DNA from 3 places in the Eubacterium sp. F2 genome. Region 1 is predicted to be linked to each of the others. Evidence: riboswitches for the same ligand, from Rfam matches in the RefSeq annotation. Region 1 holds a riboswitch; each other region holds the start of a gene.
What was found. Region 1 has a riboswitch for cyclic di-GMP ahead of ACI77B_RS00625 (InlB B-repeat-containing protein). Riboswitches for the same ligand answer to the same signal wherever they lie in the genome.

Region 1 (4,061 bases):
GGATTTCCGGGCAGTGACCCTTAGACAGAACCTGTTTTCCGCTGCGATATCCCAGAGCAGACGCTTTCAGCTGCAGGCTGCCGCCCTTCTTTACCGTAACGGTCTTCTTTGTCGTTTTCACGGCTCTCACATTTGCATACTTTGCATTTGCATTTCCGGCAATGGAATGAACGGATACGCTGCTGCGTATAATTTTCTTCTTACCGTTCACGATTCGATATGCCTTAACACTGTACTTATATGGTACACCGAATTTAAGACCAGTTTTCTTATATACTCTTGTCTGTGTAGCTTTTACTGACGCAACTTTCTTCAACGGATAAACATGATATGCTGTGTCACACTTTGCGAAATAGATATCATATCCATTCGCCTTATTTACCTTGGTCCAGGTCAGCGTCTGAGACGTCTTTCCAGAAGACCGCACGCAAGGCAGAAGAACATCGTTACTAGCTGGTGTCAGCGGATTTACTGGTTTGTTAACCACTTTCCACTGCGCATACAGATCCATATCACTCGTCACCGGTGTCATGAAATCATACATCTGTGTCCCCGCTGCATCCAGAGACCAGCCTTCCAGAGAATATCCCGTCCTGGTCAAACGGCTTGCACTCGGTTCAACTGGCCAGCCGCCGTCCACAACTGCCTGATTCAAATCAGACTGGCCATTCTGAAGATGGAATGTAACCAAATGGCTTCCTTTCGGAACAGTTATTACAGCAGATGATCCTGAACCTCCCGACTCTGTCTTCTTCCACTGTGCAGTATAAACCGCATTCTCCGTAACTTTAGTAGATATTGACGGGCTCCATCCGATAAACGTGTATCCATCTCTCACCGGGATCCAAGAAAATGCCGGGGTGTAGGAATCTTTTGCCAGGCCTTCATACTTGATATCCTGGAAAACTTTTCCGTCCATACCATCTTTATAGGTTACAGACAGCTGACCCTGCTTCGCCCATACTGCGTATAACGTCAACGACGGATTTTCGCGTGTCAGAGATATTTTAGTACCTGTTCCGGAATGTTGATATTCTACCTTCCCGTCCGGCTTAGTGCTCCACCCCAGGAATGTGTACCCATCTCGTTTCGGAATAGCAGCTGCTACCCAGTTTCCGTATGTTTTTACTGAAGTAGTCACCGTCCAGGATCTCGGGAAATTAGTAACAGTATCATTTCCCGCATTTGGTTTATATTCAACATGGTACGTATATGGAATCGACTCCAGTGACTGCAATGTCATGAAAGCTGGGACCGGCAGTCTCTTTAAACTCTCTTTATTTTCAACGTTCGCAATGCTATTATATTTCTGAATTACATCACTAACATTATCGGTGAACATACTGTACATTTCGTTATAGGATAAACCGGACGGGGATTGAGAAATCTGCTCATCATCCGCTGCCTCCATATACTTCTCCACCGCATCATTATATGTGATAATATCTTGATTATTTGTCGGAGTACCGAGAGTAACAACAGCATTCCCCAGAGATGTAAGACTGTTGACATTCTTTAACCAGCCTTCCAGGTTCTGTCCGTTAACACTGGTTACGGTATCGCCGCTGCACCCCAGTGTCAATGTCTTGGTTTCTGTACTCGTCTTGACTGTAAGAACAACAGACTGATTTGCCGCATCGTCATTGATTACAACAGATCCACTGTTGTTAGAAAAGGAGCCGTTATTTTTTATGGTTGTTAAATCCTGATTCAGCTGCGTCATTATTCCTGTTTCGTTCAGATTGTTTCTTTGGGTGTTATTACTTCCAATTTTACTGCTATTATCCGATACAATCGTCGGAATATCTGGCGCTGAACTATCTGCCCACGCATTGTTTATCGGAATAAAAATAATCGTCATCACCACAGCAAGCAGAATAAGCAATGATTGTCTGGTGATTCGGGAAATTCGACTATTTCCCATGACGCTATGCATACGTCCGCTCTCTCTTCTCATCGTAAATACCTCCATTCTTGCTTTGCAGTTACAGGAATGGCAGCTGGCTGTCTTGCCGGTTTGCAATTTGTCCTGCAAGACCCTGTAGCTTTGCGTCCTGACCTCACGACCAGTTTGCTCTTTTCATATCCGTATTGAGAAATGTTTGAGATTGAATCATAAACTATCGCAGTGCACTCAGATAGGATCTCTGATTTCTTCTTACCTTATCACCAACACAATTCCATCACAATGTCATTTCCTATATTCACCCGATTTCTTTCGATATTGACTTACCATACTCCTTTTCTACGATCTTATATTGCAAACAATAGTCCGTATTTTCTAACATCGAGAGCGCTTATGCATTCAGCTGTAATTCACGCTCCAATCATCCGCAGTCTCTTCCCATCCCTCTTCTGCCCGAACAAAAATTTCCTCTTCAAGGAGAAAGCCGGCAGGGCTCACCTGGATGATGAACCGCTGCCGGCTTCTGCACTGCAATGTGTTAACTTCTTTTTCTGCCGATCTTCTCTTTTCCGAGAAACTTCATCGGCTATTTAACGGTTACAGCAACCTTCGTTCTGACACCGTTGGTACCAAGTACATATACGTTGCACTTTCCTGCTTTCAATGCCTTGACATTTCCGTTCTGATCTACACTGATGTTCTTTCCATCCTTAATGTAGAGATAGCGGTACATCGGGGCATGGCTCTTCTGCAGAATGGCATATCCGGAGTAAACACCCTTAACAGAAGGCTGAATCTTATAGGTCTTTCCGATCTTCAGGGTTACCGCATTTTTCTTCACACTGACGTTCTTCACGTTGGTGTATGCTGCCTTCTTCGTCTTCAGCAGGTTTCCGGCCGCAGAATGAACCGTAACGCTCTTCTTTACGATCTGCTTCTTTCCATCCTTGATCTGGTATGCTGCAACGTAGTACTTATATGCAGCGCCCTTTTTCAGTCCGGAACGCTTGTACACTCTCGGAGAAGAGGCGGAGACATCTGCCACCTTCTTGAATGGGTGAACATTCTTATAGGTATTGCAGTACGCTTCATAGACAAAGTATCCATCGACATTGGTCAGCGGTGTCCATGTAAATGTCTGCTCACTGCTGCCGTTGGCAATGACCTTAGGAAGCAGGATTCCTGTGACCTTCCTGGAAGGTTTAACCGGCTTGACCGGATTAACCGGTTTTACGGTCTTGGTCCACTTGGCGTAGAGATCGAGATTCCCCTTCACCGGAGTGTTGAAATCGTAAGCCTGTGTGAGACTGCTGTCTGTAAACCATCCGTCAAAGGTATACCCTTCCTGCGCCGGATCTTCCGGCTGAACAGCCTTGCCGCCGTCCGGAACGGTCTGTGTGAAGTTTGATTCGCCGTTATTCGGGTGGAACGTGACGGTGTGCTCTTCGGTTGGAGTGGATGGAGTAACCGGAACGTACGGAGCGGAGTTTTCTTTCCACTTGGCATACAGTTTCACCGGACCCACATTGCCGTTATCTTTTGTGATTTCTGGAACTTTAAAAATCTGGTCTTCTGCATACAGATTTCCATCTTTATCTGCCCATCCGATAAACTTCATACCATCCTTCTTCTCTGGTTCGTAGGAAGGAATTGCCGTATCCTTATAATAGTCATCTGTAGTTTTAAGCAGTTTATCGCCATCATAGTATTCAAACCAGAGTGCCGGCTGCCACCAAGCATATGCCGTATCTGTCGTATCTTCCTGTAAATCCTTTATTTTCGTAAAATATACTTCACCGATTTTAAACGGCCTCTCGCCAATCATCCAATATTCAAACTTAAAATGTTCTTTTGAGCCCGGGTTCTGCATTGTATGAATATACCAAGATGTGTTTGCTGGGCTTTTCTCTTCCCAGCTAATACCGGATCTACCTATTTTATCAATGGTTTGAAACTTATACTTATAAAACTGTTTCTCGGTGAAATGAACCAGTATTACATTACTTTTCAGTTCTGTCACTTTTGCCTTTATTGCATCATACGAAAGTGGAAACTGAAGAGCTGAGCCATCGCTCCAGGTGAGACCTGAGTATTCATATTTCTTCTTTCCTTCTGTAAAGGATGAACCCTCTTTAACACTTGCCATATTCTCAAA
Region 2 (4,061 bases), 250 kb from region 1:
GGCGAAGGTCATCCATGCCGTGCCGTTAATCAGATGCTTCAGGCCGTTTTCCTGTTTTGCTGTCATTGTGAATAATCAACTCCATTCTTGTTGTTTCATACATAGTAAATGAACCTGACAAAAGAAACTCTGCCAGGCCGCAGTTATTGCACCGGGAAGGTTCATGATCCTCCGGATGCACGTACTTTGCATGCATTATACCATAAATCGGAGGCAGATGAAATGCAGAAATCCCTGCATAACGGTTGCGTTTTTGGGCCATTGAGATAAAATAATACAGTATATATTTTTGAAAATATGAGTGGATTAGAAATTTGGAGGGATAATTAGTATGGATTATGCAAAGGAATCTCTGCGTCTGCACGGTGAATGGGGCGGTAAGATCGAGGTTGTTTCCCGTGTTCCGGTAAAGGATAAGGATGATCTTTCACTGGCATACACACCGGGCGTTGCGCAGCCTTGTCTGGAGATCCAGAAGGATGAAAACCGCGCCTATGATCTGACAAGAAAGTGGAATATGTGTGCGGTCATTACAGATGGTTCTGCAGTTCTGGGACTGGGAGACATCGGTCCGCAGGCGGCAATGCCGGTTATGGAGGGAAAGTGCGTCCTTTTCAAGTCTTTTGCGGACGTTGACGCATTCCCGCTCTGCGTGGATTCCAAGGATGTAGATACCTTTGTCAACACGGCAGCGCTGATTTCCAAGTCTTTCGGCGGAATCAACCTGGAGGACATTTCTGCACCGCGCTGCTTTGAGATTGAGCGCAAGCTGAAAGAACGCTGCGACATTCCGATTTTCCACGACGACCAGCACGGAACAGCCGTCATCACCCTTGCGGGACTGACCAATGCTCTGAGAGTTGTCGGAAAGAAGAAAGAGGATGTCAAGGTCGTCACTTCAGGAGCAGGTGCTGCCGCAATTTCCATCACAAAGCTGCTGCTTTCCGCAGGATTTAAGGATATCGTCATGACCGACCGCCACGGCGCAATTTACAAGGGCCGCGAGGATGGAATGAATTGGATTAAGAAGGAAATGGCAGAGGTTACCAATCAGGAAATGCAGAAGGGAAGCCTTGCTGACGTTCTGAAGGGCGCAGACGTATTTATCGGCGTTTCCGCTCCTGGACTGGTGACAAAAGAAATGGTCAAGAGCATGAACAAGGATGCGATCATCTTCGCTTGTGCCAATCCGACACCGGAAATCTTCCCGGATGAGGCTGCTGAAGGTGGTGCTGCAGTAATTTCCACCGGACGTTCCGATTTCCCGAACCAGATTAATAACGTTCTGGCATTCCCGGGAATCTTCAGAGGTGCATTCGATGTCCGTGCATCTGAGATCAATGAAGAAATGAAGATGGCCGCAGCGCAGGCACTGGCTGACCTGATCAAGCCGGAAGAACTTTCTGCAGAGTACATTATCCCGAAGGCATTCGATCCGGCAGTAGGACCGGCCGTCGCAAAGGCTGTCGCAGAGGCCGCACGCAAGAGCGGTGTCGCGCGCATCTAAGGCAGAGGATGGAAAAGTCAAAGAGCTTTTCTATGATTTTACACAGTTTATAGAACTGTGGCAGACTACGCTGTACAAGGGCTGAACATCAAATCAGGACGTTTTTTGTGTAAAAAGTGAAGATTTATAAAGAAAACGCTTGATATCATCTCCGCCATTTGCTACAGTACTAATCGAAAGGGTTGAAAATTAAAAGGCACCCATACCGAAAGGTATGTTCGCAAAACTAGAGGGCCTTTCTCCGGAAGGAGAGTGGCAGCCAGCTGCATTAGTTCGACGTAAACGACGAATGTAAAGCGATTACGGGTGTTTTAGAGTACCTGTAATCGCTGTTTTAGTTTTCAGATCCGGTCAATTAAAGTCTTCAAGGGCAAAACAGCCGAAAGGCTGTGACGCAAAGCTAAAGGGTCTTCCTCTGTATGAAGATACGGAGATGACAGCCAGTTGCATTCTTGAGTCGTCTGGGTCTTTTTCGTGCCCGAATTTCTGCCACGATTATCGTATGGTGGAGAATTCGGAAAGCTCGAAATGTTAACACTCGCGGCAACAGGCACTGATCTGGGCTTTGCTTCCTTGCATCATGGAAGGGAGTATGCGGTATGAAAAGCGAAAGGAAAGAAAGGAACGTATTCGCGAAAACAATCATTCTCGTATTAACCGTTATTGTATTCATGGCAATGGGAACCGCTGCATCGTATGCGGATGATAACACATTCACCAGCTACAGCGATGCACAGAAGTACATTTACCAGAATGTCATGGAAATGAATCCGGAAATCAACTACACGCTGAAAGTAGACAGCATGGGTTCCGCATTTGATACATTTTCTTCTACCAGCATTTCCGGCCTGACCAGTCTGGATGACGGACTGAATACGGCAGGAGATTATGCGGCATGGAATCTGTATAACGGCGATGAATTCTCCTACAGCTGTGAAAAAGTTGATGGACAGTATGTCATTCACGTACAGGACAAGGTCAGCTACAGACTGAGCAAGAGTCAGGAGCGGACCTATAAAGAGAAGTTGAACAGCGTAATGGCATCCATCGGAACAAGCGGCAGCGACAAGCAGAAAGTAAAAAGAATTTATAAGTACGTCACGAAAAATGTGAAATACGATTACAGCTCAAATCTGAAGGATACAGCGTATACAGCCTATGCAGCACTGGTAAATAAAAAAGCCGTCTGCAACGGATATGCGGCTCTGGTTTACGACATGTGCCGTAAAGCAGGTGTTCCCTGCAGAGTAATCGTAGGACAGGCAAACGGCGGACTTCACGCATGGAACCTGATCAAGATCGGAAACAAGTGGTATAACGCTGATGCAACCTGGGATGCAGGAGAAAGCAGCTACCGCTATTTCCTGAAGTCTGATAAGCAGTTCAGAGGACATAAGCGTGCAGCAGCATACCGTTCCAAGAGATTCAAGGCGCTCTGCCCGACCTCCGCTTCAAGCATGAAAATCAAGTAGATCTTCATCCGGAAGAATGACGGAGTTCAGAAATCATCAATCTGCGATGTTAAAACTAGAATTGCGATATAAAATATAGATTTTGCGATATAAAGATAAATTTGCGATATTGAAAATACATTTTGCGATATAGAAGATAGAGATTCCGCGAGCCGGGAGACGATCACCCGGCCCGCAGTGAAAACCAGGGCCTGAGGGCCAGATTAATTTATGCGATATAAAATATAGATAGAGAATCAGACGGCTCAGCGAAAGCAGAAACTTTCGTGGAGCCGTTTTCCTGTGTGAAACAGCATGTCCTGCAGCAAAGTGTGGGGCAGACACAGGAACTTGACATGAAACGGCATGAGAAAGACTGCGGAAAAGACGTCGGAGACGTGTAGAAATCATGCTTTTCAGAGTTTGTGGACAGTTGAAAATACATACCGCTATTCGAATTGTATGCTATAATATTGTAAAATTTTACTGGAAGTTCTGCCAATGGTGCAGGCAAATGCAGCGGAGAGGAAATTGCATGAAGGTACTTCTGATTGAATTTTTAATGGCAATGGTGCCGGTGGTGGAACTCCGCGGTGCTCTTCCGTTTGCCATTGCGAAGGGCGCAGCGCCACTGGCCGCGTATGTTATCGCGGCGGCGGGGAATCTGCTGCCGGTTCCATTTATTATTCTGTTTCTGCGAAAGCTGATTTTGTTCTTACGGGGAAGAAGCACATGGCTTGACCATATTCTGGACCGGCTGGAACAGAAAGCGGAGAAAAACAGGAAGAAGGCAGAGCGTTATGAATGGCTGGGCCTGTGTATTCTGGTTGCGGTACCGCTTCCCGGAACTGGAGCCTGGACCGGCGCGCTGGTCGCATCGCTGGCAGAAATGAGGATGAAACGGGCGCTTCCGAGCATTACTCTCGGGGTGCTGATTGCGGATGCAGTCGTCCTGGCGGTCAGCATGGGAATTAAGATTTTGTAGGGAAAGCGACACTGTTAATTTATGGAAAATATGTAATGTTTTCCATATGGACGCATATTCATCCGTACGATATAATGTCAGTATTGAGGAATTTTATAATGCCAGTTCATAAAACGGA
Region 3 (4,061 bases), 540 kb from region 1:
TTATCCGTATAATCGCCAAATTTATGCGGAGTCGGGAATGTGGTTTCGTTTTTTGCTTCCGGCGTACATTCAGCCTTCACATCATTTCCATTAAGATTTGCTTTTGCATAATTATGGAGTTTCAGGGTCTCATCACTGTTGAGATAATGAGAACTTTCCACAATCTCATAGGTAACAATATATCGGTCACCCGACGAAGCGGAAATGATCCTGCCTGTTCTCGGACCTCCAGGCGGGAAGATTGTACATGGCAGACTAGAAAGCGATCCAAAGATTGAGATATTATTACCGCTCCCTGGCCCGCTGTATATTCCTGTTTTTATATATCCATCATCAATCTCACTTGCTGGACATTCCCATTTTGTATTTCCGGCAGAATCGACAAGTTTAATCGATTTAACCTTTGTCCTCATACCATTAACATTATGGCCCTGCGGATCAAAATAATCATCCAGCTTAACTTCACCTGCTGGAGGTCTGGTTTTAAATGTCAATGTTAATGTGAAATTCCACGTAATTGAATGTTCTTCCGGGTCATATGTCCCTGAACCAGTCTTCTGCAGGTCAATCGAATTATCCTTCGGCAGGGAGTAATCTACCTGACAGGTTGTCGTGACTTTTTTATTTTCCTCGCCCTGAGGATATGCCTCCGCCTGATTTTCCTCATAATATCTCTGGTTATAGGTCAATTTGTCATAGTCACTGGCGGGAACCCACTCAACAGCGTCATAAGAAAAGATATAATATGCGCCTTTCTCCAATGACTCAGATGGTTTGGCCGGTATCATCTTTATCCCATCTCTGGCGCCCTCACCACCAAAGGCAGGTGTAGAAAATGACTGCATTCCCTTTGAATGCCCCTCTGCATCAAACAACTCCAATCTTGGAGATTCATAGTGATTGCTGTCATGGTCCTGTTCGGTCAGCCAGTGCGTGACACGATCATTCAGTACGATGGTCTGATCTTGATCCATGCCATTCGGAACAGTAATTTTGACCTCATAATGACATTTGAACCAGTATGCAACCGGGATTCCCGAGTTTACCGGTTCCATCTTTTTACTTGTACATTTTTTCGAAATCGTCAGCGGCCGCGTATCTTCAAATTCAAATGGAATGGTCACATTGTCATTAAACTTGACCCATCTCTCCTGAGACCCTTTGAATTTATCCGTCTCCAGATTTCCCCAGAGCGTGATATTACCGTCGATCTCCGTTCCATAGGCAGAGTCATCCTTATCAAAATGCAGCGTTATGATATATCCATTACCTCTGATGTCATATGTGCCGATTTTCTTATGCGCATCATTATAAATTATTCCATCATCGGAATTATGAAAGCTAAAATACTTGCAAAGCGGACTTCCTGTATAAAATACTGTCCCGTGCCAGACTTCATGATCATCGATCAGATCCTTTGTCGGGATTTTAAATGCCACAACGGCTTTAGCAGAAAGAGTCGTCTGTGAAGCCTCACTCTTCTTAAACAATGCTACACCGGCATCATTCGTTACCTCTTTATTCTCCTTGTCCAGAGCAGAAATACTGGTTCCCTCTTTCGTAATGTATTCCCTAAGCTCAGGAGCCTGATATGCAGGGTCCGGCTGATTATCATCCTCAGCCGCGGCCTTGCTGTCATCAGAACTTTGCGTACCCCCCCCTATTTTCAGAATTCAGCTGTGACTGCTGGCTGTCCGCCGTCTTCACGGCCTCCTGCGCGCCCTGATTTACAGCCTTCTCTTCCGCCTTCTGCTCCGCGGCCGCGCTGCCAGATTCACCACTTGCCGGGGAAGTTTTGTCCACGGACTGTGACGCCTCCTGCTGTGTCCCGCTCTCCGCCACGGCTGCCAGCGTGCCTGCCGGCATAAACGTAACGGCCATCAGAACGGCCAGCGTCAGAACCATCAGTGTGCGCCATGCCGATCGCTTCTCATGCCTGCCTCTCATTTTACTCTCCTTTCCTCAACATTGCATATTGCACAATCCTGCGGACAAAAGAAAAAGCCGCCAAGGATATACCCGGCAGCTGGCTGTCTCACGGCCTTTCGTGAGACCCTGTAGTTTTGCGTCCCGGCATCACTGCCGGTTTGCTATTTACTTATCCATACATTCTTTCTATTCCATTGTCGCAGAACCATTGCACTCTTATATAAACATCATATCATTTTTAAAATCAGGGTCAAGAATTTTCAGTAACTTTACAATAGCTTACCCAGGGCTGTTTCGTTCTTCGCCGAAGGTGCCCAAGCCTTCATTGTCATGGATTTCCGCCTCCAGTCCTGAAATCGATGGCCGCATTCCTGAACACTTCTCCAGACAAGGCGCAGATGTGTATCCAGTTATTCTTGTCAGACAATTAAATTTCGCATACATTCAGGATGTTGGCTTCCGGAACACGCATCGATTTCACAGTATTTTGTTGGTTGTTACCTTATGTTGAAGCTCGTGAGGCCTGGCGCAGCTGAAATGGAGTTGATACGATGATAAGCGATCTGTGAAGCGGAGATGATGAATAAGGCGAAGGGAATGGTGAGACAGGTTTGAGTGCGGTGTGGAATAAAGCAAAGTATACAGAATACAGAAATGCAGGGCATTCATAAAATATTCACCACACAATGTGCGCATTTCCATACAAAGCGCCCTTCAGCTGTCGGAAAATACCGTCAAAATCCGGGATTCCCGAGATCGATTGCGCGCAATTCGGGAATCCCTTCTTATCGGTCCATTTCCCGAACTTTCCAGGCCGGCACTTTCGGAAAATGGCTCTTAAATGGCGATCTCCCGAACCTGGAGACACAGGGGCCCTGAAGATTCTTGAACATCTGACTTTTCCCGAATCCGCATGTAAATTGATCCTGATTATTATACAGTATACGCGTATAATAATTCATGGATAATTATATACACACATTTATTGCCTGCAGCAACAACATACGACCCGCAACATCCTCGGAAAAAGCCTGTAAAACCTGATTTCTCCGAGGCCCTGAAAAAAAGATCGGGAAACAGCAGATTATAGCGGTTTTCCCGAACAACTTCAACTGCCAGAAACTAAAAACACTGCATTCCCAGCAATGGCCACCGACAATGTTTTACAGATGGTTCTATTTTCTAATTTTTTCATCTGACATAACAATAATCGCCTCTGATCAAACAGCCGGGTGATGAAACATCTCGAAAGACCGCAGGCGCAGTCAGAAACCCTAAATACTTAAGAACCAGAATAAATCGTTTAATACGAGAAAACTGCATTCTGATTGATGGCCGATTACGGAGCATCTCGGAGGGCTGATGCCACAGCCAGACGGCCGCACAGACACGCACACACTACAAAATCAGAGAAGACCTGCATTCCCAATAATGCCCGCCGATGAATCCTTTTGGAAGGCCGTTGGCACAGTCGGACAGCCGCATATACATTACAAAATCAGGGCAGGCCGCATCTTTACAGATGGCCGTTGAGAGAGCATCTCGCAGGGACGATGCCACAGCCAGACGGCCGCATATACATTACAAAACCAGGGAAAGACCGCATTTCCACTAATGGCCACTGACAGAGCATTTCGAAAGGCTGATGGCGCAGTCGGAGTCAAATGGAAGAAACGGCGAGAGTACTGTTGCACAGTGAACGTTTCTGTTTGCGACAGACTCCGCCGTTTCCCGGATGGACTCCGCATCTGCGGCCAGCCTGAAGAACAGCTCTGGAATGCGGTCATCAGTCTGAAAATGCGGTCTTCCCTATTTTATAACATTATACTGATTCCCCCGGAAGGCCGGATCAAATCTGCAGATACTCTTGAATTCACAGTACTTGCAGGCTGTGTCGTCCCCGTTTTTCATCGGATGGATGTCGATGATTCCTTCGTGCATCTCTGTGATGAGTTCGGTGACTTTATCGGCGACATCGTTCTGGAGTTCCTGGAAGTCTTCTTCGGAAATCAAGGTTCCGCTCTTTCCCAGTTCGCCGCTTTTCAGCATTTTTACGGCAACAACGGAAGAGGACTCTTTTGGCGCGAGTTCGCCGGCAACTTCGCGGACGGTCTCCGGGTCGTTCAGAAGCA

Region 2: another riboswitch for cyclic di-GMP. It lies ahead of ACI77B_RS01610 (transglutaminase domain-containing protein); the one in region 1 lies ahead of ACI77B_RS00625 (InlB B-repeat-containing protein).
Region 3: another riboswitch for cyclic di-GMP. It lies ahead of ACI77B_RS02800 (hypothetical protein); the one in region 1 lies ahead of ACI77B_RS00625 (InlB B-repeat-containing protein).

Annotation. Positions count from the first base shown of each region.
Region 1 covers NZ_CP176393.1:154,249-158,309, forward strand. Annotated here, with positions in the region: gene ACI77B_RS00625 (InlB B-repeat-containing protein) at 1-1,723, opposite strand, end outside; cyclic di-GMP riboswitch class I at 1,993-2,086, opposite strand; gene ACI77B_RS00630 (InlB B-repeat-containing protein) at 2,493-3,731, opposite strand.
Region 2 covers NZ_CP176393.1:405,943-410,003, reverse strand. Annotated here, with positions in the region: gene ACI77B_RS01620 (hypothetical protein) at 1-66, opposite strand, end outside; gene ACI77B_RS01615 (NAD(P)-dependent malic enzyme) at 332-1,507, shown strand; cyclic di-GMP riboswitch class I at 1,693-1,778, shown strand; cyclic di-GMP riboswitch class I at 1,867-1,959, shown strand; gene ACI77B_RS01610 (transglutaminase domain-containing protein) at 2,107-2,979, shown strand; gene ACI77B_RS01605 (COG2426 family protein) at 3,494-3,943, shown strand; gene ACI77B_RS01600 (hypothetical protein) at 4,042-4,061, shown strand, end outside.
Region 3 covers NZ_CP176393.1:692,787-696,847, forward strand. Annotated here, with positions in the region: gene ACI77B_RS02795 (Cna B-type domain-containing protein) at 1-1,490, opposite strand, end outside; gene ACI77B_RS02800 (hypothetical protein) at 1,639-1,947, opposite strand; cyclic di-GMP riboswitch class I at 2,019-2,102, opposite strand; gene ACI77B_RS02805 (PD-(D/E)XK nuclease family protein) at 3,739-4,061, opposite strand, start outside.